DNA from 4 places in the Streptomyces sp. NPDC058373 genome. Region 4 is predicted to be linked to each of the others. Evidence: riboswitches for the same ligand, from Rfam matches in the RefSeq annotation. Region 4 holds a riboswitch; each other region holds the start of a gene.
What was found. A riboswitch is a leader RNA that binds a small molecule or an ion and turns the genes downstream of it on or off. The one in region 4 is predicted to bind cobalamin.
Positions count from the first base shown of each region.

Region 1: another riboswitch for cobalamin. It lies ahead of ACFWMZ_RS22575 ((2Fe-2S)-binding protein); the one in region 4 lies ahead of ACFWMZ_RS19270 (cobalamin biosynthesis protein).
Region 2: another riboswitch for cobalamin. It lies ahead of ACFWMZ_RS26090 (prenyltransferase/squalene oxidase repeat-containing protein); the one in region 4 lies ahead of ACFWMZ_RS19270 (cobalamin biosynthesis protein).
Region 3: another riboswitch for cobalamin. It lies ahead of ACFWMZ_RS07410 (ribonucleoside-diphosphate reductase subunit alpha); the one in region 4 lies ahead of ACFWMZ_RS19270 (cobalamin biosynthesis protein).

Region 1 is NZ_JBHXJE010000044.1:36,057-43,436, forward strand. Features, by position in the region: gene ACFWMZ_RS22545 (ABC transporter ATP-binding protein) at 1-502, opposite strand, end outside; gene ACFWMZ_RS22550 (GntR family transcriptional regulator) at 576-995, opposite strand; partial or broken gene ACFWMZ_RS22555 (TetR family transcriptional regulator) at 1,286-1,381, shown strand; gene ACFWMZ_RS22560 (HIT family protein) at 1,416-1,856, opposite strand; gene ACFWMZ_RS22565 (hypothetical protein) at 2,119-2,592, shown strand; gene ACFWMZ_RS22570 (erythromycin esterase family protein) at 2,773-3,807, shown strand; gene ACFWMZ_RS22575 ((2Fe-2S)-binding protein) at 3,785-4,264, opposite strand; cobalamin riboswitch at 4,677-4,810, opposite strand; gene ACFWMZ_RS22580 (cupin domain-containing protein) at 4,874-5,308, opposite strand; gene ACFWMZ_RS22585 (TIGR03620 family F420-dependent LLM class oxidoreductase) at 5,585-6,499, shown strand; gene ACFWMZ_RS22590 (glycosyltransferase family 2 protein) at 7,026-7,380, opposite strand, start outside.
Region 2 is NZ_JBHXJE010000063.1:19,590-26,969, reverse strand. Features, by position in the region: gene ACFWMZ_RS26105 (ABC transporter ATP-binding protein) at 1-1,842, opposite strand, end outside; gene ACFWMZ_RS26100 (CbiQ family ECF transporter T component) at 1,922-3,055, opposite strand; gene ACFWMZ_RS26095 (SCO2322 family protein) at 3,067-3,786, opposite strand; gene ACFWMZ_RS26090 (prenyltransferase/squalene oxidase repeat-containing protein) at 3,783-5,024, opposite strand; cobalamin riboswitch at 5,134-5,272, opposite strand; gene ACFWMZ_RS26085 (glycosyltransferase family 4 protein) at 5,497-6,891, shown strand; gene ACFWMZ_RS26080 (methyltransferase domain-containing protein) at 6,885-7,380, shown strand, end outside.
Region 3 is NZ_JBHXJE010000007.1:167,729-175,108, reverse strand. Features, by position in the region: gene ACFWMZ_RS07415 (ribonucleotide-diphosphate reductase subunit beta) at 1-671, opposite strand, end outside; gene ACFWMZ_RS07410 (ribonucleoside-diphosphate reductase subunit alpha) at 671-3,046, opposite strand; cobalamin riboswitch at 3,182-3,323, opposite strand; gene ACFWMZ_RS07405 (YbdD/YjiX family protein) at 3,757-3,996, opposite strand; gene ACFWMZ_RS07400 (carbon starvation CstA family protein) at 3,993-6,218, opposite strand; gene ACFWMZ_RS07395 (GntR family transcriptional regulator) at 6,757-7,380, opposite strand, start outside.
Region 4 is NZ_JBHXJE010000033.1:21,807-29,186, forward strand. Features, by position in the region: gene cobO (cob(I)yrinic acid a,c-diamide adenosyltransferase) at 1-137, opposite strand, end outside; gene ACFWMZ_RS19260 (putative cobaltochelatase) at 137-2,275, opposite strand; gene ACFWMZ_RS19265 (cobyric acid synthase) at 2,409-3,977, opposite strand; gene ACFWMZ_RS19270 (cobalamin biosynthesis protein) at 3,974-4,960, opposite strand; cobalamin riboswitch at 5,086-5,213, opposite strand; gene ACFWMZ_RS19275 (hypothetical protein) at 5,408-5,629, opposite strand; gene ACFWMZ_RS19280 (anion permease) at 5,661-6,992, opposite strand.

The sequences.
Region 1 (7,380 bases), on a different contig from region 4:
TCGGCTCGTCGAGCAGGAGCATCCGGGGACGCTTGCCGAAGCAGAGGGCGAGCGCGAGGCGGGTGCGCTGGCCGCCGGAGAGGCTGCCGGCCCTGGCGTCGAACGGGATGTTCCCGCCGCGCACGATGGCCTCGGCGCGGCGCTGGTCCCAGTGGGAGCCGTTGAGTTCGCGGCCCATCCGCAGGGTGTCCGCGACGGTGAGGCGGGGGTAGAGCGGCTTGGACTGCGCGAGGTAGCCGACCTGCTGCCGGGCCTGGCCGCCGCGCGGGTCGCCGCCGAAGACCCGCAGCGATCCGGCCGAGGGGCCGCTGACCCCGGTGGCCATCGACATCAGGGTGCTCTTGCCCGCGCCGTTGGGGCCGACCAGGCCGCAGATCCGCCCGGCGGGCAGGCGGAAGGTGCACTCCTTCAGAGCCCAGCCGCGCCGGTAGCGCTTGCCGAGCCCGGCCGCCTCGACGGCGACCAGTCCGGCGTCGGCCGGGTCGAACTGTTCTGTGTACACGTGGGTGCTCTCTCGTCGGTGGGGGAGGCGGACGGTCGGCCGGGGCGTGGTGGCCGCCGGCGGACCGGCGTACTCAGTGCTGCTTCGGCCCGGTCCGTGTCGCGGAACCCGCCGCCGTGTAGACCTCGGCCCGGCAGGCGTCGAAGAGCGCGGTCACGTCCTCCGCGTCGAGCCCCGCCTCCTCGGCCTTCCGCAGCCACGCGGTCAGCTCCGCGCGCAGCGGCGCGTCCGAGGTGGCGTCCGGGGTGCCGAGCCCGCGCCGCACGAAGGTGCCACGCCCCGGCTGGAGTTCGACCAGCCCCTCGCGCTCAAGCTCCCGGTAGGCCTTGAGCACGGTGTGCGGGTTGATCGCCGCCGTCTGGACGACCTCCTTGGCCGTCGGCAGCTTGTCCCCGGGGACGAGCACCCCCAGCCGCAGAGCCTGCTTCGTCTGCAAGACGATCTGCATGTACGTGGCGACCCCGCTGCGCCGCTCGATCTGGAACGTGATCACGCCTGTGCGTCCTCCGTCATGGTCACCATCATTGTGTATATGGAATAGCACAATGATGGTGACGGTGGGGCGGGGCTTTGTCAATCGGGGCGTGTGGCCGGGGCGCGGGGTCGGCGCGAGCCGTCGCCGCGGGTCGCCGGCGGCCCGCGGTTTATCCCGGCATCGGGCGAGTGTCGGCCCTCGGGGTCAGGTGAGGGCGGCGACCAGCAGGGCGAAGGCGGCGACGATGGTGGCGACGCGGGCGTGGTGGAAGCGGTTCCAACGGGCGGTTCGTCTGCCGCTTTCAGTCGGCCGGGGGCGGCGTCCAGCCCGGGCTGTTCACCGAGGTGTTCTGGGCGACCCTGACCCGGGCGGGACGGCTGCCGCCGGAGGACGCGGCTCGGCGGGGCATGGCGTGGCTCAGCCTCTGTGCGAGGGCTTTCAGGTGTTCGCGAGCTCCGTCAGCCCGGCCCGGACCGCCCCGGCCGTCGCGTCGAGCGTCCCCCGGTCGCGCACCTGCCAGTCCGCGTCGATCCGGAACGGGTCCCCCGCGTACCGCGGGAAGACATGCAGATGCACATGGGAAATCTCCTGGAAGGCGGCCTCCCCGTCGGCGAGGAAGAGGTTGACCCCCTCGCACCGCAGCCCCGACCGGCGCAGCCCGCGTCCGATCCGGTGCGCGACCTGCCACAGCTCGGCCCCGAGCGCCTCCGGCAGATCCTCCAGCCCCGCCGCGTGCGCCTTGGGCACGACCAGGACGTGGCCGGGCGTCACCGGCTGGAGATCCATGAAGGCGACGACCCGGTCCCCCTCGTACACCGTGCTGGCCGCAGCCTCCCCGCGCGCTATCGCGCAGAAGAGACATCCCCGGTCCGCCCCCACCGCCATCCCGCCACGCTCCTTCGTCCCAGGTTCCCGCCGCGCTGCCCGTTCGCCGTCCACGACACCAGGGACAACGCCGGCGCCGCGAGTGAATTCCCGTGCACTCTCCAGAGGCGTTCGGCGTGGGCCCGGCTCGTACGGCCTCTCCCCGGGGCCCGGCCCGCCCGGGGGCCGTCACCCGTTCGGCCCAGCCCTCCGCGCGCCCCCGGTGCCGGGCCCCGACGCTGGACGAAGCCACGCCGTCGATGAGAGGGCACCCGACATGAGCGATCAGCACGAGACCCCCGACCCCCGTGAGGCGCACAGCGGCGCGCACACCGGCGCCGCCGACGTCCCGGAGGACGACTCCACCCGCCAGGCCTGGGCCACCGGCGGCACGGTCCTCGCGGGCGTCCTCCTGCTCATCCAGGGAGTCTTCGGCTTCCTCCAGGGCATCGCGGGCATCGCCGACAACACCGTCTACGCGGGCCTCGGCGACTACGCCTTCAAGATGAGCGTCACCGCCTGGGGCTGGATCCATCTCTTCCTCGGCGTCCTGGTCGCCATCACCGGTTGGTGCATCCTCACCGGCCAGACCTGGGCCAAGGCCACCGGCGTCGGCCTCGCCGCCGTCACCGTCATCCTCAACTTCATGTGGCTCCCCTACCTCCCCCTCTGGGCCCTCCTCAACATCGCCCTCGGCATCTTCGTCATCTGGGCGCTGTGCACGGAGCGCCCGGACGCGCCGCCTCTGTAGCGGACACGGCTGCCCGCGGGGCGGCCCCCGAACCGAGCGGGACGCGACCGGACCGGGTCGCGTCCCGCTCGCTCGCGCGTGCCTCTTGGGCCGCCGCCCCTCCCTTGACCTCAACCGAAGTTGACGTCCGAGGCTCCTTCGCAGAGGCCGCACCGCCCGACCGAAGGGGACCCGGACACCATGGACACCAGCACCGCTCAGATCGTCCAGTGGCTCGGAGCCCGCGCCCATCCGCTGAACGCCGCTGACACGCAAGCCCCGTCGGGCGACCTGGCGGCCTTCGTCTCGCTCGTACGCGACCGCGGCGCCGAGGTGGTGGCCGTCGGGGTCGCCTGCCGCCAGGGGCGGGAGTTGGCGGTGGTGGCGCATCGCATGGTGCGCGTGCCGGTGGAGGAGGCGGGATTCCGGTCGGTGGCGTCGGAGGGGGACGATCCGGTCGCGGTCGGGATCGACGGGTACGTGCGGACGGGCGAGGGCGGTCCGCGGGCGATGCCCGCCGGGGCGCGGTTGTTCTGGCGGTCCGAGGAGATCCTCGGGCTGGTCGAATGGATGCGGGCGTACAACCTGCGCAACCCCGCCGACCAGGTGCGATTCGCCCGGCCGTCGCCCGGGGGCGAGCGGGGGCCGCGGCTCGCCGGGATGGCCGGGATCGAGCGGGAGCTGGCCGAGGACACCCTCGGATGGTGCCGCCGCAGCGGGGACAAGATCGTCTACTGGGGCGGGCTCGCCCACATGGCGGTGGGCGAGCCGCGGGCGGTGACGCCCCCGTCACCGCCCGAGACGCACCGGAACGCCGGGAGCTTCTTGCGCGAGCGCCTCGGCCCGGCCTACCTCTCCGTCGGGGTGACTTTCAGCCATGGGGCGATCCCGTACGACGTGCCGCCGTCGCCCGAGGGGTACCTCGACGAGGTGTTCGGGCGGGGCGGGCCCGACGCGTACTGGGTGGATGTGAGCGGAGTGGGCGAGGGGAGCGGGGAGCTGCCCGGCGCGGTCGCGGAGTGGCTGGCGGCGCCAGCACGGGTGCGGCTGATCGGGCCCGGGTTCGACCCTCGGGAGAGCGCGGCGCACTACATGGCGGGGCGGTCGCCGGGGGAGTGGTTCGACGGGGTCGTCCACGTCCGCGAGGTCACGGCGGACACGCCCCTCGGGGGCCCCGCGGACCAGGCCGGCCAGGGGGACGAGCGGCGCCCGGTCACGCGGACGGCTCCTCGGTAGGCGGGCCCGTACGTTTCCGGGGCGTACGGGCTCGGGGCGTACGCGTCCTCAGTACGCAGTCGCCGCACTTCTCGGCCGGGACCCGGTAGTAGAGGCAGCAGCTGCGGCGGGTGAAGGCGATGCCGAGCCCCTCCTCGTGGAGGAAGGCGCCGGAGCCGGCGAGGGGCGGGGTGGCGAGGAGGCGTTCGACCAGGGGGACGGATGGGTGCGGGGTGTCCGGGGCCTGGTTCGTCAGGACGCGCAGGGCGCCGACCAGGGCGGAGGCGGAGTTGCCGCGCAGGACCCGGGGGGGAGAGCGCGTAGTGGGCGCGTGCGGTCGCGGCGAGCGGTGCGAGGTGGGTGGTGGTGACGGCCCAGTGCAGGGCGTCGGGGAGCGGCCCGGGCAGGGGGCGGGGGGCGGGGACGCGGAGTTCGAGCGGCCCGCCCGGCGCCCGGTACCACCAGACGCGGGCCGGATCGAGGTCGGGGACCTCCCCGCCGAGCGCGGCGCAGCCGAGCGCGAGCGACCAGAGCCGCGAGGCGATCCCGAGCTGCGCGGTGGAGGCGGCGATCCGGCCCGGCCCGACGCCCATGCGCCGGCCGATCTCCGCGACGTACGGGACGAAGCCGTCCCCGTGCAGTTCGGCGAGTGGCCGGAAACCGCCTTCGGCGGGGTCGGCGCGCGGGGTGGTGTCGGCGGTGAAGTAGGGGCCGACGGCGGTGAGCCGGCCGAGCAGCGGAGTGAGGGTGGCGCTCACCGCGTACGGGCCTGCGGGGTGAGGGGGCAGGGGCGCGGGTGGCTCCGCGCCGGGGTCCAGACGTACGGGCACATGCGTGCCACCGTCCTCTCTCGGGGAGATCCGCCCCGCTGTGCCGAGGTGCGACGGCGTGAGTCTCCTGACTCGGGTTCGACGCTCCCCGGGCCTTCCCGTCCCTGCTCCAACGCCTGGGACCGTGGCCGTCCTTCGGGTCGCTCACCCTTCACAGTGGCGGTACCGTCCCGGATTCCCACCGGGTTCCTCGTCCGCCGTCGCGTGTGCGGGGGGATTCTCGCAGGGCGGCGCTGAGGGGCGCCAGGCCCCCTCAGTCACTTCCGCCCGGTCGTCGCGTCGATGTGGTCGGGGACCTCGCCCGCGTAGTCCCCGGTGGAGAGCGTCCCGGACGGCTCCAGCAGGACCACCTGGGCTCCGGACTCCGTGTGCGGGCGGTGTTCGACGCCCCGGGGGACGGTGAAGAGGGCCCCGGTCCCCAGGGTGACGGTGCGTTCCCCGGCGTCGGGGGCGTCGCGGAGGTCGATGTGGAGGGTGCCGTCCACGACGAGGAAGAGTTCGTCGGTGTCCTGGTGGGCGTGCCAGACGTAGGCGCCCTGGAGCCGGGCGACCTTGACGTCGTAGTCGTTGAGGGTGGTGACGACCCGGGGGCTCCACAGGGCGTCGACCTTGGCCAGCGCCTCGTCCAGGCGGAGCGGGCAGGGGTGCGGGGCGCGGGGCGGGGCAGGGACGTGGGCAGGGGAGGTGTCCATCCGGGCATCCTGCCACCGGGCTGCCGGGCGGGGCCCGAGATCCCGTCACAGGGGCCGTGCGGCGGGCCGGGTGGCCGGCGGCCTCGCCGCCACCCGGGTCTCCCGGCGTCGTGGGTCCCGGGAATGACCGGCCCCGGACAGCAGGATGTCCACGGTGGGGCACCAGCCCCCGCCACACCCGACCGGCCGCCGGGCCCGGCCCCGCCGCCCGGGACGGGCCCGTAGGCGGCCGCGGCCCGTCGGCTCGCGGCCGCCCGAGAAGGAGGAGCGAGACCCATGACCAGCCCCGCCAACACCACCGCCGCCCATGAACTCGGCCTCGGCACCGTCGGCATCTGGAGCGGCGCGCTCCGGATCTCCGACGGGACGGGGCGGGACGGAGCCATCACCGACGCCGTCGAGGAGATCGAGGCGCTCGGCTACGGGACCATCTGGGTCGGCGGCAGTGCGAGCGTCGCCGACGCCGAGGCGGTCCTCGCCGCCACCCACCACCTACGGGTCGCCACCGGCATCCTCTCCATCTGGGACCACCCGGCCGACCGCGTCGCCGAGGAGGCCTGCGACGCCAACCGCGCCAACGAGGACCGCTTCGTCCTCGGGATCGGCGCCAGCCACCAGGTGCTGGCGCCGGATCAGTACGCCAAGCCGTACACGGCGATGAAGGAGTACCTGACCGCGCTGGACGAGGCACCCAACCCGGTCCCGGCCCGACAGCGGGTGCTGGCGGCGCTCGGGCCGAAGATGCTCCAGCTGTCGAAGGAGCGGGCGGCCGGGGCCCATCCGTACCTCGTGACCGAGGACTACGTCGCCGAGGCGCGTGAGGCTCTCGGGGTCGGGCCGCTGCTGGCGCCCGAGCTCAAGGTGGTGCTCGACGACAACCTCGACCGGGCGCGCGAGACCGCCCGGGCCTACCTCCGCTTCTACCTGGAGCTGCCCAACTACACCGACAACCTGCGGCGGGCCGGGTTCGGAGAGGCCGACTTCGAGGACGGGGGGAGTGACGCGCTGCTGGACGCGGTGGTGGCGTACGGCGGTGCCGAGCGGATTCGGGCGCGGGTGGCTGCCTTTCAGAAGGCGGGGGCTGATCATGTGGCGCTCCAGGTGGTCACTCCTGATCCCATGCGGGATCTGCCCATCGCGGAGTGGCGGGCGCTGGCGGCTGCCCTGGAGCTTCCTGGCTCCGCCGGGTGAGGGCGGGGTGGCCTCAAGCGCCGGCCGGGCTGATCGGTGGCTGGGCTCCGCCTGACGGTGCCGGTCACTGATGGCCTCAGGCGCCGGCCGGGCTGGGGGTTGGCTGGGCGCCGCCTCCGCCTCCCCGTCACTGATGGCCTCAAGCGCCGGCCGGGCTGGGGTTGGCCCGGTGGCCCGGTGGCCCGGTGGCCCGGTGGCCCGGTGGCTGGGTGGTGGTGGGGGGCTGGTGTGTGGGGGAGGGGTGGTTGGATGTTGGTTGGGGTGGGAGGGCAACCGCCTTGCCCCGTACCCTCGTTGCCTGGCACTATCCCGCGTGACCGTTCCGGGTCGGGTCCGGGCGGGATGGTTGCCACCGCTGTTCGGCGGTGGGTGTGGAACGGCCGCGTGACGGCGGCAGCGGCGTCAGCCGCACAGGCGGCGAGGGCCGCCGGGAGCGGGCGTGGCGCGGGCAAGCGCCGAGGCGGCCGTCACCGAGCTGAGCGGTACGAGCTGGTGGCGGCGCCCGTGCCCGACGCCTGCCGCTCGTTCAGGCGCGGGCCGCGCGCAGGGCCGTGCGCAGATACGGGGCCGCCATCAGGAGCGGGGCCCGGGCGCCGGTGTGGCGCAGGCAGTACGTCCACCAGGTACGGGGCGGGAGTTCGGCGGCGCGGCGGCGCAGGGCCTCGCGGACGCCGATGCCGGGTTCCTCGGAGGCGGGCGGCAGGGGCGCGGTGTGGCGTTCGCCGACCGTGCGGGGGGCGACGAAGGCGGGGACGCGGGCGCGGCGGGCGCGCAGACCGTGGTCGAGGTCGCCGAGGGCGTGCCGGAAGGCCCGGTCGAGGTCGCCCGCCCGGTCGCGGGCGGCGCGCGGCAGCAGCACGGCGGCGCCGTCGTAGGTGTCG
Region 2 (7,380 bases), on a different contig from region 4:
CCGGTGACCAGGGCCTTCGGCCTCGTGATCCGCCGACGGGGCCGCGCGCCCGGCCTCGGGAGGTTCGGCCGCCCGGGTGGGCGCGGCTTCCGCCTCGGTCCCGGTGTCCCCGGCCGCGTCCAGCGCCGCCCGCACCTGGGAGACGGTCAGCCACGGCTGCGGCGCCATGATCTTGGTGACCTGCGGAGCGAAGGAGGGCGAGGAGCGGACGACGTCGGCCGTGGGACCGTCGGCGACCGCCTCCCCCTCGGCGAGGATGACGACGCGGTGGGCGAGTTCGGCGGCCAGCTCCACGTCATGGGTGGCGAGGACCACCGCGTGCCCCTCGGCGACCAGGTTCCGCAACACCTCGACCAGCCGCGCCTTGGCCGCGTAGTCCAGGCCGCGGGTCGGCTCGTCCAGCAGGATCAGCGGCGGGCGCGCGGTGAGCACGATCGACAGGGCGAGGGTGAGCCGCTGCCCTTCGGAGAGGTCGCGGGGGTGGGTGGCGTCGTCGATCCCGGGCAGCAGGCGGGCGACCAGCGCCCGGCAGGTGCCCGGTTCGGCCCCGGCGTCGGAGTCGGCGGCGGCGCACTCGGCGGCCACCGTGTCGGCGGAGAGCAGGTCACGGGGGTCCTGCGGCACCAGGCCGACGTGGCCGATCAGTTCCTGGGGGCGGGTCCGGTGCGGGGTCAGCCCGCCCACCCGGACCGTGCCCGAGAAGGGCTCGACCATGCCGACCAGGGAGCCCAGCAGGGTGGACTTGCCCGCGCCGTTGCGCCCCATCAGGGCCACCGTCTCGCCGGCGCGGACCCGCAGCGACACCTCCCGCAGCGCCTCGACGCGGCCCCGCCGCACCACCAGCCGGGAGGCCTGCGCGTACGGCTCACCGGTGGCGCGCTCCGCCTGGGGGCGGGAGGAGCCGAAGAGCCCCCGCAGCCTGCCCCGGCGCTGCTCCCGCCGCGTACCGCCGGTACCGCCGTCGGCGCCGCCCCGCCGCGCGGGCGGACCCGGCAGCCGTACCCCGCCCGGCGGCGGCACCGGGACCTCCGCCAGCCGCTCACGCAGCCCGGCCGCCCGGCGGCGCGCGTCGCGGACGGTGAGCGGCAGCGGGGCCCACCCGGCGAGCCCGCCCAGCGCCACCACGGGCGGGCGGACCGGCGAGACGGCCATGACCTCGGCCGGGGCGCCCGTCACCAGCTCGGCGCCGGGAGCCGCCAGCAGGGCGACCCGGTCGGCGTACTGGACCACGCGCTCCAGCCGGTGCTCGGCCAGCAGCACGGTGGTGCCCAGGTCGTGGACGAGGCGCTGGAGCACCGCCAGCACCTCCTCGGCGGCGGCCGGGTCGAGTGCCGAGGTCGGCTCGTCCAGCACCAGGACCCTGGGGTGCGGGGTGAGGACCGAGCCGATCGCGACGCGCTGCTGCTGGCCGCCGGAGAGGGTGGTGAGGGGGCGGTCGCGCAGTTCGGCCAGGCCCAGCAGGTCGAGGGTCTCCTCGACGCGGCGGCGCATCACGTCCGGGGCGAGGCCCAGGGACTCCATGGCGTAGGCGAGCTCGTCCTCGACGGTGTCGGTCACGAAGTGGGCCAGCGGGTCCTGGCCGACGGAGCCGACCACGTCGGCCAGTTCGCGGGGCTTGTGGGTGCGGGTGTCGCGGCCCGCCACGGTGACCCGGCCGCGCAGGGTGCCGCCGGTGAAATGCGGGACGAGGCCGTTGACCGCGCCCAGCAGGGTCGACTTGCCGACCCCCGAGGGGCCGACGAGCAGCATCAGCTCGCCCTCCGCCACCGTGAGATCGACCCCGCGCACGGTCGGCTCCGGCGCACCGTCGTACCGCACCGAGACGTCCTCGAACCTGATCACACCGCACCTCCACGAGAGCCCTGCCACCGCACCACCGCACCACCCGCGCCCGCCCCGCCGCGCGTCGGACCGCCGCCGCTCACGTCCCCTCCCGGGGCCGGGGCGCCACGAAGGCCGGGACCAGACCCAGCAGCACCGCCGCGGCGGGCCGCAGCGGCAGCGTCGGAGCGGTCAGCGGCACCGTCGGCGGGGTGAGCTGCCCCGGTGCCACCGAGCCGAGGTGGACGAGGAGCGCGGCGACCGCCACCCCCGACCCGGCGACCACCCAGGCCCGCACCCCCCACCGGTCCGGCCGGTACCTGCTGCGCACGCTCCGCCGCCCGCCGAGCCACAGCCCGGCCAGCGCGGCGGCAAGCCCCAGCGCCAGCACCGGCCCCCCGAACCCGCCGCCCTGGTCGGCGAGGAGCCCGTACGTGCCGAGGCAGACGCCGATCAGCCCGCCCAGCGTCAGCGCGGCCGTGGTGCGCCGGATCGCGGGCGGCACGGCGGCGGTCCGGCCGTAACCCCGCGCGTCCATCGCGGCGGCCAGCGCGACCGACCGCTCCAGCGCCCCTTCGAGCACCGGCAGCCCCACCTGGAACAGGCCGCGCAGCCCCCGGTCGGGGCGCCCCCGCAGCCGCCGGGCCGCGCGCAGCCGGCGGACGTCGGCGACCAGGTTCGGGGCGAAGGTCATGGCGACGACGACGGCGACGCCCGCCTCGTACAGGGCGCCCGGCAGGGACTTCAGCAGCCGCGCCGGGCTGGCCAGCGCGTTGGCCGCGCCGACGCAGATGAGCAGGGTCGCCAGCCGCAGCGCGTCGTAGAGCGCGAAGAGCATGCCCTCGGCGGTCACCCGGCCGCCGAGCCGCACCCCCCGCGCCCACTCCGGCAGCGGGACCTCGGGAAGGGTGAACAGGACATGGGTGCCCGGCACCGGTGAGCCGAGGAGCATGGCGAAGAGCAGCCGGATCGCGATGATCACCAGACCCAGCTTGACGAAGGCCCCGTAACTGCGCGCCCACGGCGAGGAGGTGCGGCGCGCCGCGACCACGTATCCCGCGACGCCGATCAGCAGGGCGAGCAGCAGAGGGTTGCGGGTCCGCGAGGCGGCGGCGGCCAGGCCCAGCGCCCACAGCCACCACGCCCCGGCGTGCAGCGCGTTGGACCGCGTCGCGAGCGGGGCGAGGAGCGCCGGGCGCGCCCGGCGGGCCTGCTGGAGGGGGCCGTGCATCACCGGACCGCCGCTCAGCCGCGCCGTCGGCGGGACTGCCACACCGCCGCCGCGCCCAGCACGGCCACGGCGCCGGCTCCGACCAGCAGCCCGGCCGAAGGACCGCCGGGACCGGAGCCGGAATCCGCACCGGATTCCGGCTCCCCGGCCTCGGGCGAGGCCGCCTCCGAGGTCCCCTCGGCGGACGGCTCGCCCGAGCCCGACACCTGCTCGCCGCACCCGGCCTCCGGGTAGCCCACGATGGCGCAGAGCATCGCCGAGGAGTCGTACCGCAGCGGCGGCGCGACGGCGGCCAGCGCGTCGGCGGCGCTCGCCTCCTCGGCCACACTGGCGCAGGCGGTGCGGGGCTTCGGCGGGCGCTCGCCCTCCGGCGCGTCGGCGGCGGTGCCGAAGTCGATGACGAGGGCGACCCGCTTGCGGCCCGCGCGCTCCTCGGTGGCGGCGCAGATCTCCGCGAACCCGGCCTTCGCCCGGGGCGCGGCCGAGTCGTCGGCCTCCGCGCTCACCGCGAACCGGAACCCCTGCACCGAACCGTCGCCGGGCAGGGCCTGGGTCGGGCCCTGGGTGGCGTAGCTCCAGGTGGAGCCCTCGCGCTCCCAGAACGACCAGTACCGGTACCCGGCGGCCTGCGCGGGCGCCGCCACCAGCAGGGCGAGCAGCAGCCCGAGGAGCAGCGCGAACCCCGCCCGCAGGGTGCGGCGGGCGGGGCGGGACGCGGCGGAGCCGGGGGTCACTTGCGGCCGGACTTGTTGCGCAGGCTCAGCATCAGGCCGACACCGGCGCCGACGAGCAGGCCGACGCCGATGATCCACCAGACGCTGAGCTGCGAGCCGTCCTCGTCCGCCGCCTGCTCCTCGCCGCCCTGGGCGTCGGAGCCGCCCTTCCCGTCGGCCTCCGGCTCGGGACCGGTGGCGTTCAGCGCGGCGACCAGGTCGGTGGAGCCGAAGGCGCGCGGGTCGGTGCCGGTGGCGTGTGCGGTCAGCACGAGCTGGGCGTAGGCGGAGGGGCCGGACTGCTTCGCCCAGGCGGGTCCGTTCTTCTTCAGCCAGGCCAGCGGCTTCTTCGCGGCGTCGGTCAGCCCGGCCGCGTACAGCGCGGTCACCGCGTCGGCGGTGTTGCCGATGTCGGGCTGGTCCTCGGCGCCGGGCGTGGTGGAGGTGAGGTGGCCGTCCTTCTCGAGCAGGCCGGCGAGGTGGGCGGCGCCGTTGGCGGCGGCCGTCCGGGCGTCGGCGGGCTTCTCGCAGGCCGGCTGCGCCCCGGTCTTGCCCTTGGTGACGACCAGCGAGGAGCCGAGGCCGCCGAGGACCCCGGCGGCGGTGGCGTCGGCGTTGGCGTTCAGATCGCCGTTCTTCTCCGGCTGGAAGGCGAAGGCACCACCGCCGGCGCACTCCAGGCTGAGGCCGAGCAGCGCGTCCTCGGGCGTCCTGTCCTTCCCGGAGGTGACCGACGCGGCCTTCGTCCCGGTAGCGGCGAGCGCGCCGACCACCAGCGAGGTCGAGTTGGTGTCGGTGTCGTCGCCGGGGGTGTAGCTCCAGCCGCCGTCGTCGTTCTGGACCGACTTCAGCCAGTCGACGGCCTTGCCGACCGCCTTGTCGTGACCGCCGAGCGCGGCGAGCGCCTGCACGGCGGTGGCCGTCTGGTTGGTGTCGACCGGCGTCTTCGCGTCGCAGGCGGCCGACGGGTCGGCGCGGAACGGCGCGAACGAACCGTCCTCGCACTGCTGCCCCATCAGCCAGTCGACGGCCTTCGCCGCGGGCTCCACCCCGGCGGTGTCCTGCGCGAGCAGGGCCAGGGACTGGCGGTAGACGCCGTCGTAGGTCGGGTCGCCGTCGCCGTACAGGCCCGAGGGCACCCGGACGGAGGGGGACGGAGCGGGGGAGTCCTCGGCGACGGCGGCCGGAGCGAAGGCGGCCGACGCCGCCGTCAGTGCGGTCAGCGCGGTGAGCGCCAGGGCGCTGCGACGGACGGTCATGAGTGGTGGGTGCCCTCTCCTGAAGGAAGCCGGGCACGGGCGCGCGAAGGCGCCGGGCTCGGCTCCGTATGCCTCGACGGTGCCGGCCGCCGGAGGGGTCCGGCGGCGCGAGCCGGTCATGAGTCCGGTGAGGCATTCCGGCTGTGCCGGCCCGGATGTCCGGGCGGCTCACGGCTGCGGGTCAGCGCCGGATTCCCACCGGCTTCCCCTCACTCGGTCCTGACGACGACCTGGTCACTGTACCGGTGCGGGGGTGTGGTGGGCCGGGGCCGTTTCCCGGTGGCCGGGAGCCCGGGGCCCGCGCCGTCCGGGTCGTGGTGCGAATCACCTGTTCCGGAGGACCCGAAAGAGCTACCTGCCGGTAGATTCGATGCTTCGTGAACGATCAAGACCGACCGCGCCGAAACTTGTTGCGGATCGGAGTCCCGGCGTAACCTCCCGGGACATTGTGCTGGCAGAAGGGGGCCGGGTAGTGACCGCTGAGGCCATGGAGGCGGACCCCGCACGACAGCAAGCCTCCCCGGAACCGGCCTCGGGCGACCCCCTCGCGGGTGGCGACCGCCCGCTGCGCATCGCCCTCCTCACCTACAAGGGCGACCCCTTCTGCGGCGGCCAGGGCGTCTACGTCCGCCACCTCTCCCGCGAACTGGCCCGGCTCGGCCACCACGTCGAGGTCATCGGCGCCCAGCCCTACCCGGTCCTCGACGAGGGCGTGGAGCTGACCGAACTGGCCAGCCTCGACCTCTACCGCCAGCCCGACCCCTTCCGCACCCCCCGCCGGGGCGAGTACCGCGACTGGGTCGACGCGCTGGAGGTCGCCACCATGTGGACCGGCGGCTTCCCCGAGCCGCTCACCTTCAGCCTCCGCGCCCGCCGCCATCTCGCCGCGCTCGCCGGACGGTTCGACGTCATCCACGACAACCAGACACTCGGTTACGGCCTGCTCGGCGGCGCCCGCGCGCTCGGTGCCCCGCTCGTCACCACCGTCCACCACCCCATCACCGTCGACCGGCAGCTGGAACTGGACGCCGCCGACTCGTTCGTCCGCCGCCTCTCGGTCCGCCGCTGGTACGGCTTCACACGGATGCAGAAACGTGTCGCCCGGAAGCTGCCGTCGGTCCTCACCGTCTCCGGCACCTCCCGCCAGGAGATCGTCGACCACTTCGGCGTGCGGTCCGAGCGGGTCCACGTCGTCCACATCGGCGCCGACACCGACCTCTTCTCGCCCGACCCGTCCGTCGCCGAGGTGCCCGGCCGGATCGTCACCACCTCCAGCGCCGACGTACCCCTCAAGGGCCTCGTCCACCTGGTGGAGGCGCTCGCCAAGCTCCGCACCGAGAACCCCGACGCGCACCTCGTCGTCGTCGGCCGCCCCGCCGAGGACGGCCCCGTCGCGCAGGCCATCGAGCGGTTCGGCCTCACCGGCGCCATCGAGTTCGTCAAGGGCATCAGCGACGCCGAACTGGTCGACCTGATCCGCTCCGCCGAGATCGCGTGCGTCCCCTCCCTCTACGAGGGGTTCTCGCTGCCCGCCGCCGAGGCCATGGCCACCGGCACCCCGCTGGTCGCCACCACCGGCGGCGCCATCCCCGAGGTGGCCGGAGCCGACGGAGACACCTGCCTCGCCGTCCCGCCCGGCGACGCCGGGGCCCTCGCGACCGCCCTCGGCAAGCTCCTCGCCGACCCGGAGCTGCGCCGCCGCCTCGGCACCGCCGGACGCGCCCGGGTCCTCGCCAAGTTCACCTGGCGCCAGGCCGCCCTCGGCACCGTCGCCCACTACCGCCAGGCCATCGCCGGGAGCCCGGGTCGCCCCGCCGCCCCGGCCGCCACCGCCCGACCCGACCGCGAAAGCAGGTCCACGTGCTGACCGTCGACTTCACCCGCTTCCCGCTCGCCGCAGGCGACCGCGTGCTCGATCTGGGCTGCGGCGCGGGGCGCCACGCCTTCGAGTGCTACCGGCGCGGCGCGCAGGTGGTGGCGCTGGACCGCAACGCCGAGGAGATCCGCGAGGTCGCCACCTGGTTCGCGGCGATGAAGGAGGCCGGTGAGGCCCCGGCCGGAGCCACCGCCACCGCGATGGAGGGCGACGCCCTCAACCTGCCCTTCCCCGACGAGTCCTTCGACGTCGTCATCATCTCCGAGGTGATGGAGCACATCCCCGACGACAAGGGCGTCCTCGCCGAGATGGTCCGCGTCCTCAAGCCCGGCGGCCGCATCGCGGTCACCGTGCCCCGCTACGGCCCGGAGAAGGTCTGCTGGGCGCTCTCCGACGAGTACCACGAGGTCGAGGGCGGCCACATCCGCATCTACAAGGCCGACGAACTCCTCGGCAAGATGCGCGGCGCCGGACTCAAGC
Region 3 (7,380 bases), on a different contig from region 4:
CGGAAGACCCAGTTGGTGCCGGTCGCCAGGCCGTGCAGCAGCCCGCGCGAGCGGAACCAGTACACGTAGGCGAACGCCCCGTAGAAGAACAGCCCCTCGATGCAGGCGGCGAAGCAGATCAGGTTGAGGAGGAACTTGCGGCGGTCGGCCTGGGTCTCCAGCTGGTCGAGCCGGTCCACCGAGTCCATCCAGCGGAAGCAGAACTCCGCCTTCTCCCGGATCGAGGGGATGTTCTCCACCGCCGCGAAGGCGTCCGCGCGGTCGGCCGGGTCGGGCAGGTAGGTGTCGAGCAGCGTCAGATAGAACTGGACGTGCACGGCCTCCTCGAAGAGCTGACGGCTCAGGTAGAGCCGCGCCTCGGGGGAGTTGATGTGCTTGTACAGGGTCAGCACGAGGTTGTTGGCGACGATCGAGTCACCCGTGGCGAAGAAGGCGACCAGCCGTCCGATCAGGTGCTGCTCACCCGGGGAGAGCTTCGCCAGGTCGGCGACGTCGGAGTGGAGGTCGACCTCCTCGACGGTCCAGGTGTTCTTGATCGCGTCCCGGTAGCGCTCGTAGAAGTCCGGGTACCGCATCGGGCGCAGGGTCAGCTCGAAGCCGGGGTCAAGCAGGTTCTTCGCCGCGCCCACGGTGTGCGCGTTCGCTGCCGGGGTGGTGTCGGGGGTGGTCATTACTGGCATGCCTCGCAGGACTCGGGGTTCTCCAGGGAGCAGGCGACGGACTCCGCGTCGGGGGCCGCCTGCGCCGGGACGGACGCGGTGGTGGGTGCGGAGCTCCCGGCGGCACGCGCGATCCGCGTGGCCGGGCGCGACCGCAGGTAGTACGTGGTCTTCAGCCCCTTCTTCCAGGCGTACGCGTACATCGAGCTGAGCTTGCCGATGGTGGGCGTCTCCATGAACAGGTTGAGCGACTGGCTCTGGTCCAGGAACGGGGTCCGGGCCGCCGCCATGTCGATCAGGCCGCGCTGCGGCAGCTCCCAGGCGGTCCGGTACAGCGCGCGCAGCTCTTCGGGGACCCACGCGAAGCCCTGCACCGAGCCGCTCGCCTCGCGCAGCGCCTCGCGGGTCCGCGCGTCCCAGACGCCGAGCCGCTTCAAGTCCTCGACCAGGTAGGAGTTGACCTGGAGGAACTCCCCGCTGAGCGTCTCGCGCTTGAAGAGGTTGGAGACCTGCGGCTCGATGCACTCGTAGACGCCGGCGATCGAGGCGATGGTGGCCGTGGGGGCGATGGCGAGGAGCAGCGCGTTGCGCATGCCGCTCGCGGCGACCCGGGTACGCAGCGCCTCCCACCGCTCGGGCCAGGCCAGCTCGGTGTCGTAGTGGTCGGGGTGGAGGACGCCCTGCGCGGTGCGGGTCCGGTCCCAGTTCGGCAGCGGGCCGTTCTTCTCGGCGAGGTCGCACGAGGTCTCGTAGGCGGTGAGCATGATGCGCTCGGCGATCCGCGTGGAGAGCTGCCGGGCCTCGGCGGAGTCGAAGGGCAGCCGGAGCTGGAAGAAGACGTCCTGGAGCCCCATCGCGCCCAGACCCACCGGCCGCCAGCGGGAGTTGGAGCGCTCGGCCTGCTCGGTCGGGTAGAAGTTGATGTCCACCACGCGGTCGAGGAAGACCACGGCGGTGCGGACGGCCTCGTCCAGCCGCTCCCAGTCGACGGCGCCGTCGGTGACGAAGGCGCCGAGGTTGACCGAGCCGAGGTTGCAGACGGCGGTCTCGCCGTCGTCGGTGACCTCCAGGATCTCCGTGCACAGGTTGGAGGAGTGCACGGTGTGGCCCGGCAGCGCCGTCTGGTTGGCGGTGCGGTTGGAGGCGTCCTTGAAGGTCATCCAGCCGTTGCCGGTCTGCGCGAGGGTGCGCATCATCCGGCCGTACAGCTCGCGCGCCGGGATGGTCCGCTTGGCGAGCCCGGCCGCCTCCGCCGCGCGGTACGCCGCGTCGAAGGCGTCGCCCCACAGGTCGGTCAGCTCCGGCACGTCCGAGGGGGAGAAGAGCGACCAGTCGGCGTCGGCGTCGACCCGGCGCATGAACTCGTCCGGGATCCAGTGCGCCAGGTTGAGGTTGTGGGTACGCCGGGCGTCCTCGCCGGTGTTGTCCCGCAGCTCCAGGAACTCCTCGATGTCGGCGTGCCAGGTCTCCAGGTAGACCGCGGCGGCGCCCTTGCGCCGGCCGCCCTGGTTGACGGCGGCCACCGAGGCGTCGAGCGTGTTGAGGAACGGGACGATGCCGTTGGAGTGCCCGTTGGTGCCGCGGATCAGCGAACCGCGGGCGCGGATGCGGGAGTAGGCGAGGCCGATGCCGCCGGCGTGCTTGGAGAGCCGGGCGACCTGGTGGTAGCGGTCGTAGATCGACTCCAGCTCGTCCTTGGGGGAGTCCAGCAGGTAGCAGGAGGACATCTGCGGGTGCCGGGTGCCGGAGTTGAAGAGCGTGGGGGAGGAGGGCAGGTAGGAGAGGGCGCTCATCAGCCGGTAGAGCGAGGCGACCTCCTCGACGGCCTGGACCGAGTCGTCCTCGGCGAGGCCGCAGGCGACGCGCAGCATGAAGTGCTGGGGCGTCTCGATCACCTGGCGGGTGTGCGGGTGGCGCAGCAGGTAGCGGCTGTGCACGGTGCGCAGGCCGAAGTAGCCGAAGCGGTCGTCGGCGGCCGTGTCGACAAGCGCGTCGAGCCGCTCGGCGTGCCGGGTCACGAACGCGGCGGTGCGGTCCGCGATCAGGCCCTCGCGGTGGCCGGTGGCGACCGACTCGGTGAAGGTGCGCACGCCCTGGCCCGCGGCCTCTTCGGCGATGGTGCGGGTCAGCAGGCGGGCGGCGAGCCGGGAGTAGGCGGGGTCCTCGGAGATCAGACCGGCGGCGGCCTCCGTCGCGAGCGACCGCAGCTCGGCCTCGTCCGAGGTGGCGTTGCGGCCCCGGAGCGCGGCGGCGGCCACCCGGCCGGGGTCGGTGTCGGGGAGATCCGCGGTGAGGTCGGTGAGGGTACGCAGCAGCGCGCCCCCGGGGCCCTGGATCTCCTCGGCCCGCACCTCGGCCGTCGACGGATCGGCTGGCGCGATGGTCATGAAGCTCTCCCTCGCTCGGCTCGGAGCCTGCGGAGGGCAGCGGGTACGGGCGGACACCGGGCTCACTGCACACGGCACCGCACGCGTCCGCGAGCCCATTCCGCGAGGCCCGGACGACATCGGCACCCGGACCGGACGGCCGGGTGCACTGTCGGCAGGTCCTCGGACTCGCGGGCACGCAGAAGCGCACCAACACACCGTTGCGGGACAGTTCCGGACTTCCACCGGATTCCCCCTGCGACGACAGCGAGCATGAGCATACATCTTGTGCCGCGCTCGCCAAGCGGCCCCATATCTTGTGTCGGGTGTGCTGTGAGGTGGGTCATTCGACCCCACCCGCACCGGATGCCCGAACCCCGCGCGAAGCCCTCGGGGCGGGGTTGGAGCGGCTGCCAGGGCGGGCCGGGGAGCCGGTTCCTGAGGGACTTTCGGCGGGCCCGGAGAGGCTCCTGGGGACGGTCCCGGCGGCTCTCGCGGGAACGGTCCGGAGCGGCACAGCGACCTGGGAGAGCGTACGCGCCCGGGTCCGGGGACGAGGTGCCAGGGGGCACGCGAGGGGCGGGGCGGCTCGGCTGGACGCGGCCTCGCCGCAGGCGCGCACTGCGCTGCCCTGCCCTGCCGTGCCCCGCGCCCGCGCGCGGGCTGCGCCCGGCCCCGGGACACGGCGAGGCCGCCGACCCCCTGAGGGGGCCGGCGGCCTCGTCCCGCGGTCAGCAGCAGCGGAACCCGTCGCGCGGATCGGCCTCGCGGGCGTCCATGCGGCTGCGTTCGAACTGCCTGCGGGTCATCACCTCGGCGTCCGGGTCGTGGCGCCGGACGTGCGCGGCGTACTTCTCGTACGCCGTCTCGCCCGACACCTCCCGGACGTACCAGCCGATCCAGCGGACGCCCTCGCGCACGCGGTGGGCCAGGACGCCGAGGCGTCCGGGGTGGGCCGCCTCGCCGCTCATGCCCGGTCGCCGCCGCCCTGCCGGGCGGGGGCGTCGCCGTCACCGTCACCGGAGGAGCCCGGCGCTCCCGCGCCGACGAGGGCCAGTTCGGCCTTCTCCTCGGCGGTGGGGAACATCCCGGCCGGGGCGACGATCTTCGACTGCTCGAAGGGCGCCTCGGCGAGCTTGACCGACTCGGGCTTGCGGATCGCGTTGTAGCTGACGCGGCCCGCGTCGACCAGGACGATGATGATCAGCACCGCGAAGACGATGGACAGGACGCCGTCCACGGTGGAGTTGGTCACCACGGTGTGCATGTCGCTCATCGACTTGGCCGGGGCCAGCACCTCGCCCGCGTCGATGCCGTCCTGGTACTTGGCGCGCTGGGCGAAGAAGCCGATGGCCGGGTTGTCCGAGAAGACCTTCTGCCAGCTCGCGGTGAGCGTGACCGCCACGTCCCAGGCGAGCGGTATGCCCGTCACCCAGGCCCACTTGAGCCGGCCCGACTTGATCAGCAGCGTGGTGCAGACAGCGAGCGCGACGGCGGCCAGCAGCTGGTTGGCGATGCCGAAGAGCGGGAAGAGCTGGTTGATGCCGCCCAGCGGGTCGTGGACGCCGACCCAGAGGAAGTAGCCCCAGCAGCCGACCACGACCGCCGAGGTCAGCCAGACGCCCGGCCACCAGCTGACCCGGCGCATCGGCTTCCAGACGTTGCCCAGGGTGTCCTGGAGCATGAAGCGGCCGACCCGGGTACCGGCGTCGACGGTGGTGAGGATGAAGAGCGCCTCGAACATGATCGCGAAGTGGTACCAGAACGCCTTCATCCCGGCGCCGCCCAGCGCGGCCGCGAAGATCTCCGCCATACCGAGGGCGAAGGTGGGCGCGCCACCGGTCCGCGACAGCAGCGACTGCTCCTCGACGTCCTTCGCCGCCTGGGCCAGTTGGTCCGGGCTGATGGTGAAGCCGAGGTTGGCGACCGCCTCAGAGGCGCTGTTGACCGTGTCGCCGAGGACGCCGGCCGGGGAGTTGATCGCGAAGTAGAGACCCGGGTCGATGATGCACGCGGCGATCATCGCCATGATGGCGACGAACGACTCGGTGAGCATCGCGCCGTACCCGATCATCCGGATCTGGGTCTCCTTCTGGACCATCTTCGGGGTGGTGCCCGAGGAGACCAGGGAGTGGAAGCCGGAGAGCGCGCCGCAGGCGATGGTGATGAAGACGAACGGGAAGAGCGAGCCGGAGAAGACCGGGCCCGCGCCGCTGGTCGCGAAGGAGGTGACGCCGTCCATCTTCAGCGTCGGCATCGCGATGACGACGCAGACCGCCATCAGCACGATCGTGCCGACCTTCATGAAGGTGGAGAGGTAGTCACGCGGGGCGAGCAGCATCCAGACCGGCAGCACCGAGGCGAAGAAGCCGTAGACCACCATCCAGATGACCAGGGTGCCCGGCTCCAGAGTGAAGAAGTCCGCCATGGAGGACTCGGCGACCCAGCCGCCGCCCACGATCGCCAGCAGCAGCAGCGCCACACCGAGGACGGAGACCTCGGTGACCTTGCCCGGGCGCAGCGTGCGCAGGTAGACGCCCATGAAGAGGGCGATCGGGATCGTCATGCCGATGGAGAAGACACCCCACGGCGACCCGGCCAGCGCGTTGACGATGACGAGGGCCAGCACCGCCAGCAGGATGATCATGATCATGAAGACCGCGATCAGGGCGGCGACACCGCCGACCGGGCCGATCTCGTCCCGTGCCATCTGACCGAGCGAACGGCCGTTGCGGCGGGTGGAGAAGAAGAGCGTGACCATGTCCTGGACGGCGCCGGCGAAGATCACGCCCGCCACGATCCAGATGGTGCCCGGCAGGTATCCCATCTGGGCGGCCAGGATCGGGCCGACCAGCGGACCCGCGCCCGCGATCGCCGCGAAGTGGTGGCCGAAGAGCACCCGGCGGTCGGTCGGCTGGAAATCGACCCCGTTGTCCAGGCGCTCCGCAGGGGTCGCCCGGTTCTTGTCGACCTTGAGGACCTTGTTGGCGATGAACCGCGAGTAGAAGCGGTACGCGATGGCGTACGAGCCGAGGGCCGCCGCCAGCATCCAGATGGCGGAGATCTCCTCGCCCCGGGAGAGCGCCAGCACGCTCCAGGCGATGGCGCCGACCACGGCGACCAGCGACCAGATGGCGATGGATTTGGCGGACAGCTTCCGGTTTTCGGAAGCGGGTGGAGCCGGCTCGGCCATGATGGTCCCCTCACATGAGCGCAGATGGACCCACCCGCGCTGAACTCCTGTAATGCGTCGGAAATGTAGGCGACCAGTCCGGGCTTTGACACCCCCTGTCCGCGTATCGGAACGGCAACGACTTGCCGCCCGGCGCAACCCTCCGCCGGAACCTCCGCGTCCTCGCCCCTTACGCACGCCTCCCCCCGCATTTGTCCCCCCGCGAGGCGCCGCCCGCGCCCTCGCGATCCCTCCCGGACCGCTCCCCTGCCGGCACCGCCCGCTGCAGTCTGCGTACCCGCGGCGGACCGTCGGGCATGCGCGGAAAAGCACACACGTACGAGCGAATTCGCCGCCGGAGGCCGGGCTGGGGCGAGCGGGCGTAGTACCGGATGACGGAAGGACGGAGAGCTATTTCCCGCCATGCGACCCCTCTTCCTCCGTCGGCCCTTCTGCCGGACATGGGGAAGGGCGGCACCCGGTGAGGGGTACCGCCCGTCCGGCCGTCGGCGCGGGGGTCCGGCCCTGCTCCGCCACCGGCCCCGCTGCGCCGCCGGTCCTAATCCACCGGCCGCTTCAGCCGTGCCAAGAACTTGTACCGGTCGCCGCGGTAGACCGACCGCACCCATTCCACCGGCGCGCCCGTCTCGTCGCGGGAGTGGCGGGAGAGCATCAGCATGGGCAGGCCCACGTCGGTGGCGAGCAGGGCGGCCTCGCGCGGGGTGGCGAGCGAGGTCTCGATGGTCTCCTCGGCCTCGGCGGGGCGCACTCCGTAGACCTCGTAGAGCGCCGTGTAGAGAGAGGTGTACTTGACCAGGGAGCGGCGCAGGGCGGGGAAGCGCTTGGCGGAGAGGTGGGTGGTCTCGATCGCCATCGGCTCGCCGCTGGCCAGCCGCAGCCGCTCGATGCGCAGCACCCGGCCGCCGGCGGTGATGTCGAGCAGGGTGGCGAGGGAGTCGTCGGCGGTGATGTAGCCGACCTCCAGCAGCTGGGAGGTGGGCTCCAGGCCCTGGGCGCGCATGTCCTCGGTGTAGGAGGTGAGCTGGAGCGCCTGGGAGACCTTGGGCTTGGCGACGAAGGTGCCCTTGCCCTGGATGCGTTCGAGCCGGCCCTCGACGACCAGCTCCTGGAGGGCCTGGCGGACCGTGGTCCGCGAGGTGTCGAACTCGGCGGCCAGCGTACG
Region 4 (7,380 bases):
GCGCGCAGCGCCAGCCCGAAGGCCGCCGTCGACTTGCCCTTGCCGGGGCCGGTGTGGACCGCGACCAGGGGACGGTTGCGGCGCTGACGTGTGGTGAGTCCGTCCTCGGGGACGACGGACGGCTGTCCCTGCGGCATTACGCGGCCCTCCGGGCGTGGTGGTGATCGGTGACGTCCTTGACCAGGCCGGTGAGCGCCTCGGCCCGCAGCTCGTCCAAGGTGACGGCGGTGCCCCGCAGTTCGCGGGCGAGTTCGGCGGCGAGCCCGAGGCGGACCGGGCCCGCCTCGCAGTCGACGACCACACTCGCGGTCGCCTCGGCGGCGTGCAGCCGGGCGGCCCTGGCCGCCAGCGCCACCGGCTCGGGGCCGCCGGTGGCCCGGCCGTCGGTGACGACGACCAGCAGCGGGCGGCGGGTGGCGTCCCGCAGCCGCTCCACCCGCAGCACGTCGTGGGCCCTCAGCAGGCCCGCCGCCAGCGGGGTCCGGCCGCCGGTCGGCAGCGACTGGAGGCGGGCGGCGGCCGCGTCCACCGACGAGGTCGGGGGCAGCGCCACCTCGGCCTCGCGGCCCCGGAACGTCACCAGCCCCACCTTGTCGCGCCGCTGGTAGGCGTCGAGGAGCAGCGACAGCACCGCGCCCTTGACCGCCCCCATCCGCTTGCGGGCCGCCATCGACCCGGAGGCGTCCACCACGAAGAGCACGAGGTTGCCCTCGCGGCCCTCCCGGGTCGCCTGCCGCAGGTCGTCGCGGCGCACCACCAGGCCCCGCCCCGACCGGCCGCGCGCCCGCTGGTGCGGGGCGGCCGCCCGGACCGTCGCCGTCAGGTGCAGCTTGGTCAGCGCGCCCTCGGGGCGGGTGGCGCCGGTGGTCCTGCCGTGCTCGGTACGCGCCCGGGACCTGCGGCCCGCAGCGCCCGCGCCGAGCCCCGGCACGCTGAGCGCCTTGGTGCGGAAGGGTTCGCCCGCCGCCACCGCCTGCTGCTCCGCCGAGGCCGGGCGGGGCGTACCGCCGGCGGGCTCGCCGGGCTCCCGCCCGGTCAGCGCCTCGGGCGCGTCTTCGGGTGCCCCGGCACCGGAGTCCTCGGCGCGCTGCGGCGGGACCCCGCCGGAACCGCCGTCGCCGGGGTCGGGCTGCCCGCCCCCGCCCCCGCCGCCGTCCGGGCCCGGGCCGTCGTCGCCGTCGCCGTCGGCCGGGTCCTCCGGCGCCTGCCCCTCGGGCGGCGTCGGCGGCTCGTCCTCGGGGTCGTCGGCGGCGGCGTCCCGCAGCACCTCGTCCAGCTTCTCCTCGTCCAGGCCCGGTGCGTCGAAGGGGTTGCGGCGGCGCCGGTGCGGCAGCGCCAGCAGCGCGGCCTGCCGTACGTCCTCGACGGCGACCTCGGTGCGCCCGGCCCAGGCGGCCAGCGCCGTCGCGGTGCGCGCCATCACCAGGTCGCCGCGCATCCCGTCGACCTCGAACGCCGCGCACACCGCCGCGATCCGGCGCAGCGCCCCGTCGCCCAGGCGTACCTGGGGCAGCAGCGCCCGGGCGGCGGCCACCCGCTCGCGCAGCTCGGCCTCCTCGCCGGACCAGCGGCCCGCGAAGGCGGCCGGGTCGTCCTCGAAGGCGAGGCGGCGGCGGACCACCTCGACGCGCTGGCCCGGCTCCCGGGAGGCGGCGACCTCCACGGTCAGACCGAACCGGTCCAGCAGCTGCGGGCGCAGCTCGCCCTCCTCCGGGTTCATCGTGCCGACCAGCAGGAAGCGGGCCGCGTGCCGCACCGAGACGCCCTCGCGCTCCACGTACGAGGCGCCCATCGCCGCCGCGTCGAGCAGCAGGTCGATGAGGTGGTCGTGGAGGAGGTTGACCTCGTCGACGTAGAGGATGCCGCGGTGCGCGTCGGCCAGCAGGCCCGGCTCGAACGCCTTCACGCCCTCCGCCAGGGCCCGTTCGATGTCGAGCGCGCCGACCAGCCGGTCCTCGGAGGCGCCGACCGGCAGCTCCACCATCCGCGCCGCCCGCTCCCGGCCCCGGCCGCCCTGCCCGTCCACCGGGTGCGGCCCGTCCGGGCAGTCGGGGTCGGGCGCGGCCGGGTCGCAGGAGAAGCGGCACCCCTCCACGGCCCGCACCGGCGGCAGCAGCGCGGCCAGCGCGCGTACCGCCGTCGACTTGGCGGTGCCCTTCTCCCCCCGGACGAGGACACCGCCGACCGCCGGGGAGACCGCGTTCAGCAGCAGCGCCAGCCGCAGGTCGTCCTGACCGACGATCGCGGTGAACGGATAGCGGGAACTGGTACTCATCGGGACTTCACTCCTTCACTCACCAAGACCACGCGCCGCGCGGCGGCAGGGGTACGGCGGACAGGGGACGCGGGGCCGCCGGGAGGGCGGAGCCCGGGCGTGCGGGCGTGAGGCTCGCTGACCGGGGCGCGGGTCATGGCGCTCCCGGCGGGAGGAACGGCAGGCCGGGCGGGGCGCCCCGCTCGATGAGGCGCAGCAGCGCCTCGGTGTCGGCGTGCTCCTCGATCAGGTCGCCGAGCCGGTCGAGCTGCTCCTCGCGGAGCAGGCCGAAGGAGGTGTCGGGGGCGGGGACGAAGCGGCGGCCCGCGGCCCGGGCCACCTCGGTGAGGAAGGCCCTGCGGTAGCCGTCGCTCTCCAGCGAGCCGTGCCAGTGGGTGCCCCACACCGCGCCGACCCGGCAGCCGTCCAGGGCCCGCCCGGCCGCGTCGGTGAAGACCGGCTCGCCGCCCCGTACCTCGGCGACGCCGTGATGGATCTCGTACCCCTCGGCCGGCTCGCCGAGGGCCGAACCGGCCGGCCGCGCCAGCGTCTTCCCGGCCGCGAACCGCACTCGCACCGGCAGCACGCCGAGCCCCGCCACGGTGCCCGCCCGGGACTCCACCTCGTCCTCGATCCGCTCGCCGAGGAGCTGGTAGCCGCCGCAGATGCCGAGCACCGGCCGCCCCTCGGCGACCCGCCGCAGCAGCGCGTCGGCCAGACCCCGCTCACGCAGCCAGGCCAGCGCGCGGACCGTGCCCCGGGTGCCGGGGACCACCACCAGGTCGGCGTCGGCCAGCTCCTCGGCCCGGTCCACGAACCGCACCACCACGCCCGGTTCGGCGGCCAGCGCGTCCACGTCGGTGAAGTTCGACATCAGCGGCACCGCGCAGACCGCGACCCGCAGCACGTCCTCGCCGACCGGCGGTGCCACCACCGACTCGCGGACCGCGCCGCGCAGCGAGACCCGCAGCCCGTCCTCCTCGTCGATGCCGAGCCCGTCGGCGTACGGCAGGACGCCGTAGGTGTGCCGTCCGGTGATGCCCCGCAGCATCTCGACGCCGGGCTTCAGCAACTCGACGTCGCCCCGGAACTTGTTGACCACGTACCCGGCCACCAACGCCTGGTCCTCGGGGGCCAGCAGTGCCGTGGTGCCGAAGAACGAGGCGAAGACCCCGCCCCGGTCGATGTCGCCGACCACCAGCACCGGCAGCTTCGCCGCGCGGGCCACGCCCATGTTGACGATGTCGGTGCGGCGCAGGTTGATCTCGGCGGGGCTGCCCGCGCCCTCGCAGACCACCACGTCGTGCTCGGCCCGCAGCCGGGCCAGGCACTCCAGCACCGGTTCCAGCAGTGCCTCACGGCGGCCGCCCGCCACCGCACGCGCCGGCTCCCCGGGCCGTGCCGAGCCGAAGAAACCCTGGGCGCTCAGCTCCCCGACCGGCTTGCCGAGCAGCACGACCTGGCTGGAGCGGTCGCTGCCGGGCTTGAGCAGGACCGGGTTCATCAGCGCCGTCGGCTCGACGCGGGCGGCCTGCGCCTGCATGGCCTGGGCCCGGCCGATCTCCGCGCCCTCCCGGGTGACGAACGAGTTGAGGGACATGTTCTGCCCCTTGAACGGCGCCACCTTCACCCCGCGCCGCGCCAGCCACCGGCAGATGCCCGCCGTCAGCACGCTCTTCCCGGCGTCCGAGGTGGTCCCCGCGATCAGCACTCCGCCGCTCATGCCCCTGCCCGTCCCTTCCCGGTTCCCGCGCGCCGGGCGCGCCCGCGTACCGCTCCGGCGGCCAGGCGTGCGCCCGCCCCCGCCACCAGGGCCAGCGCCCCGACGCGCCGGGAGAGCCGGGCGGCCCGTTCGATGTCGCCGGGCCGCACCGGGCGGCCCTGGCCGCCGAGCACCGGCCGGTGCTCGGTCCGCCCGCCGTACGCCAGGGTCCCGCCGAGCCGCACCCCGAGCGCGCCGGCGAACGCCGCCTCGACCGGGCCCGCGTTGGGGCTCGGGTGGCGGTGCGCGTCGGCGCGCCAGGCCCGGACGGCGCCACGCGGGTCGGGTCCGGCGAGGACGGCGAGGGCGGCCGTCAGCCGCGCCCCCGGGTAGCCGACGGCGTCGTCGAGGCGGGCCGAGGCCCAGCCGAACCGGCGCAGCCGGGGCGACTTGTGGCCGACCATGGCGTCCAGCGTGTTGACGGCGCGGAACCCGACGAGGCCGGGGACGCCCGCGACCGCGCCCCAGACCAGGGCGCCGACCACCGCGTCCGAGGTGTTCTCGGCGACCGACTCCACCACGGCACGGGCCAGCGCGTCGGCGTCCAGCGCCTGCGGGTCGCGCCCGCAGAGGCGGGGCAGCAGCCGCCGCGCCTCGGCCACGTCACCGGCCTGGAGGGCGGCGCCGATCAGCCGGGCCTCACGCACCAGCGAGGTGCCGCCGACCACGGCCCAGGTCGTGGTGGCGGTCAGCGCGACGGCGCCGCGCGGGTGGCGGCGTACGGCTCGACCGGCCAGCGCGGCGGCGGCGGTGGCGCCGCCCGCGCAGAGCGCGGTGTGCAGGGCGCCCCAGCCGCGGTGGTCGTGCCACAGGCGCCGCTCCACGGCGGCGGCCGCCCGGCCGAAGAGGGCCACGGGGTGGCCCCGGCCGGGGTCGGCGAGAAGGGCGTCGGCCAGCAGCCCGGCGGTGGCGCCGCACGCGAAGACGCGGCCGGCACGGTCCACGGGGCTCAGTCCGTTCGGCGCTCGGGGGACCGGTGGACGGCTGGAGGGGGCGGCGACGGGCAGCCACGCATGGCGGTGTGTCCTCACTCAGGGTCCGCGCCCTGGTTCGACGTGACCGGGGGCGAGAGTCTCCTGGCTTCCGGATCGGCGGCATCCCCTGGCCTTCCAGCCCCTGGGGGCCGTGGCGCTCGGCGGAGATGCCGCTCCCCGGTGACAGTGGCGGGACCGCGCCGGATTCGCACCGGCTTCCTCTGCTGCCTCCGTGTTTCGGCCCCGGCAGTCCACCACGTGCCCGGAACACCAGTCAACTCACCGTTGACCTGCGGCGAAGAGTGTGTGGAGCCCCACAGCGGGGGCGGCGCGGCACCGGGCGCCCGCGCCGCCGTACGCCGAAGGGCGGGCCGGACGCCGTACGTCCGGTCCGCCCTTCGCGGCGGGAGGTGGCCCTCAGGCCACGATGATGTAGATCCCGTAGGCGACCGCCGCCGCGCAGAGGGCGAAGCAGAGGTAGCCGCCGGTCCTGGCGAGGGCGCCGGATCCGCCGCCCTGCGTGCTGCTCGCGCCCTTGGAGAGGCCCACGATGCCGAGGGTGAAGAAGCCGACGAGCGCGACGGTGACCACGAGGCTCACGCCGAAGACGGCGCCGAGGGCTGCCCAGTCGATGTGCATGGTGAGGTGTCCTTACGTACGCGAGGCCGGGTCAGACCGTGGCCGGCCGGGCCGGTTCGGCGGAGGAGTGGCCGGGCTGGCCGGGGATCGAGGAGAGCGGGGAGCCGCCCGCCGGACCGTCGCCGTCCCGGTCGTCGTCGTCCCGCTCGCCGGAGGCGTCCGAGGCGGCGGCCTCGTCGGAGGCGGCGGCCGCGCCGGTGGGCGGCGGGGCGACGGAGGCCATGGCCTGGGTGACGACGCCCGAGGGCTCGTCCTGGCCCGGCTCGACGTCGTTGACGTTGTCGTGGGTGACGGGGGAGCGGCGCGAGCGCAGCCAGATCGCGAAGGACCCGCCGACCAGCAGGACCGCGGTGGCGGCGACGCCCCAGTCGCCCTGCTTGGTGAGGAACTCGGCGGCCGCGCCGACCAGGGCGGCGGCCGGGAGCGTCAGGCCCCAGGCGACGAACATCCGGGTGGCGGTCGACCAGCGGACGACACCGCCCTTGCGGCCGAGGCCCGCACCCATCACCGCGCCGGAGCACGACTGGGTGGTGGAGAGGGAGAAGCCCAGGTGGGAGGAGGCCAGGATGACCGTCGCGGCGCTGGTCTGGGCGGCGAAGCCCTGCGGCGGCGTGAGGTCGGTGAGGCCCTTGCCCATGGTCCGGATGATGCGCCAGCCGCCCAGGTACGTACCGAGCGCGATGGCGACACCGGCGGAGACGATGACCCACATCGGGGGGTTGGAGCCGGGCGCGAGGACACCGCCGGTCACCAGGGCGAGGGTGATGACACCCATCGTCTTCTGGGCGTCGTTGGTGCCGTGCGCCAGCGAGACCAGGCCGGCCGAGGCGATCTGTCCGGCGCGGTAGCCCTTGGCGGTGGACTTCTCGTCCACGTTCCGGTTGATCCGGAAGGTCAGCCGGGTGGCGAGCATCGCGGCGAGGCCGGCGACGAGCGGCGCGGCGAGCGCCGGGAGCAGCACCTTGGTGACGACGGTGCCGCCGTTGACGGAGGACCAGCCCGCCGACATCACCGCGGCGCCGATGAGGCCGCCGAAGAGCGCGTGCGAGGAGCTCGACGGCAGACCGACGAGCCAGGTCAGAAGATTCCACAGAATGGCGCCGACGAGGGCGGCGAAGATGACTTCCGTCTTCAGGCCGTCCTCGTTGATGAGTCCGCCGGAGATCGTCTTGGCGACCTCCACGGAGAGGAACGCGCCGACGAGGTTGAGGACGGCGGACATCGCCACCGCGGCCTTGGGCCTCATCGCGCCGGTCGAGATGGTGGTGGCCATCGCGTTGGCTGTGTCGTGGAAACCGTTCGTGAAGTCGAACACGAGAGCGGTCACGATCACGATCCCGAGGAGAAGCGTGATGTGTTCCATTTACCCGGACTTCTGTGGGACGTCGTTGGCTCGTTGAACGTAGGGGTGTTGAGTGAACGGAAGATGAACTGAGCCGGGCAACGTGGTGACCCGAACCGGAGCCCGGGCGGCCGCCTCGTCCCCGGACCCGCCCCGACCCCGTGGGGGAGCGGCTCCCGGGGCCTTTCCTGCCCTCGATCACGGCCTTCGGCAGGGGTGCCCGCGGAGCCGCGATGTGAGGCAGGTCGCACGCCCCGGGCGGGGCCGGCGGCGGCGAAGCGGAATGCCCTGTGGGTGGCTGGGGACGGGGCGTGCGCCGGAGAGGGCTTCGGGGGGCGGGTGCGTACGCCGGGGCGACCGCCCGGCGGGGGAGTGCCGCCGGGCGAGGGCTGGGGGTGCGGGGCGCGCC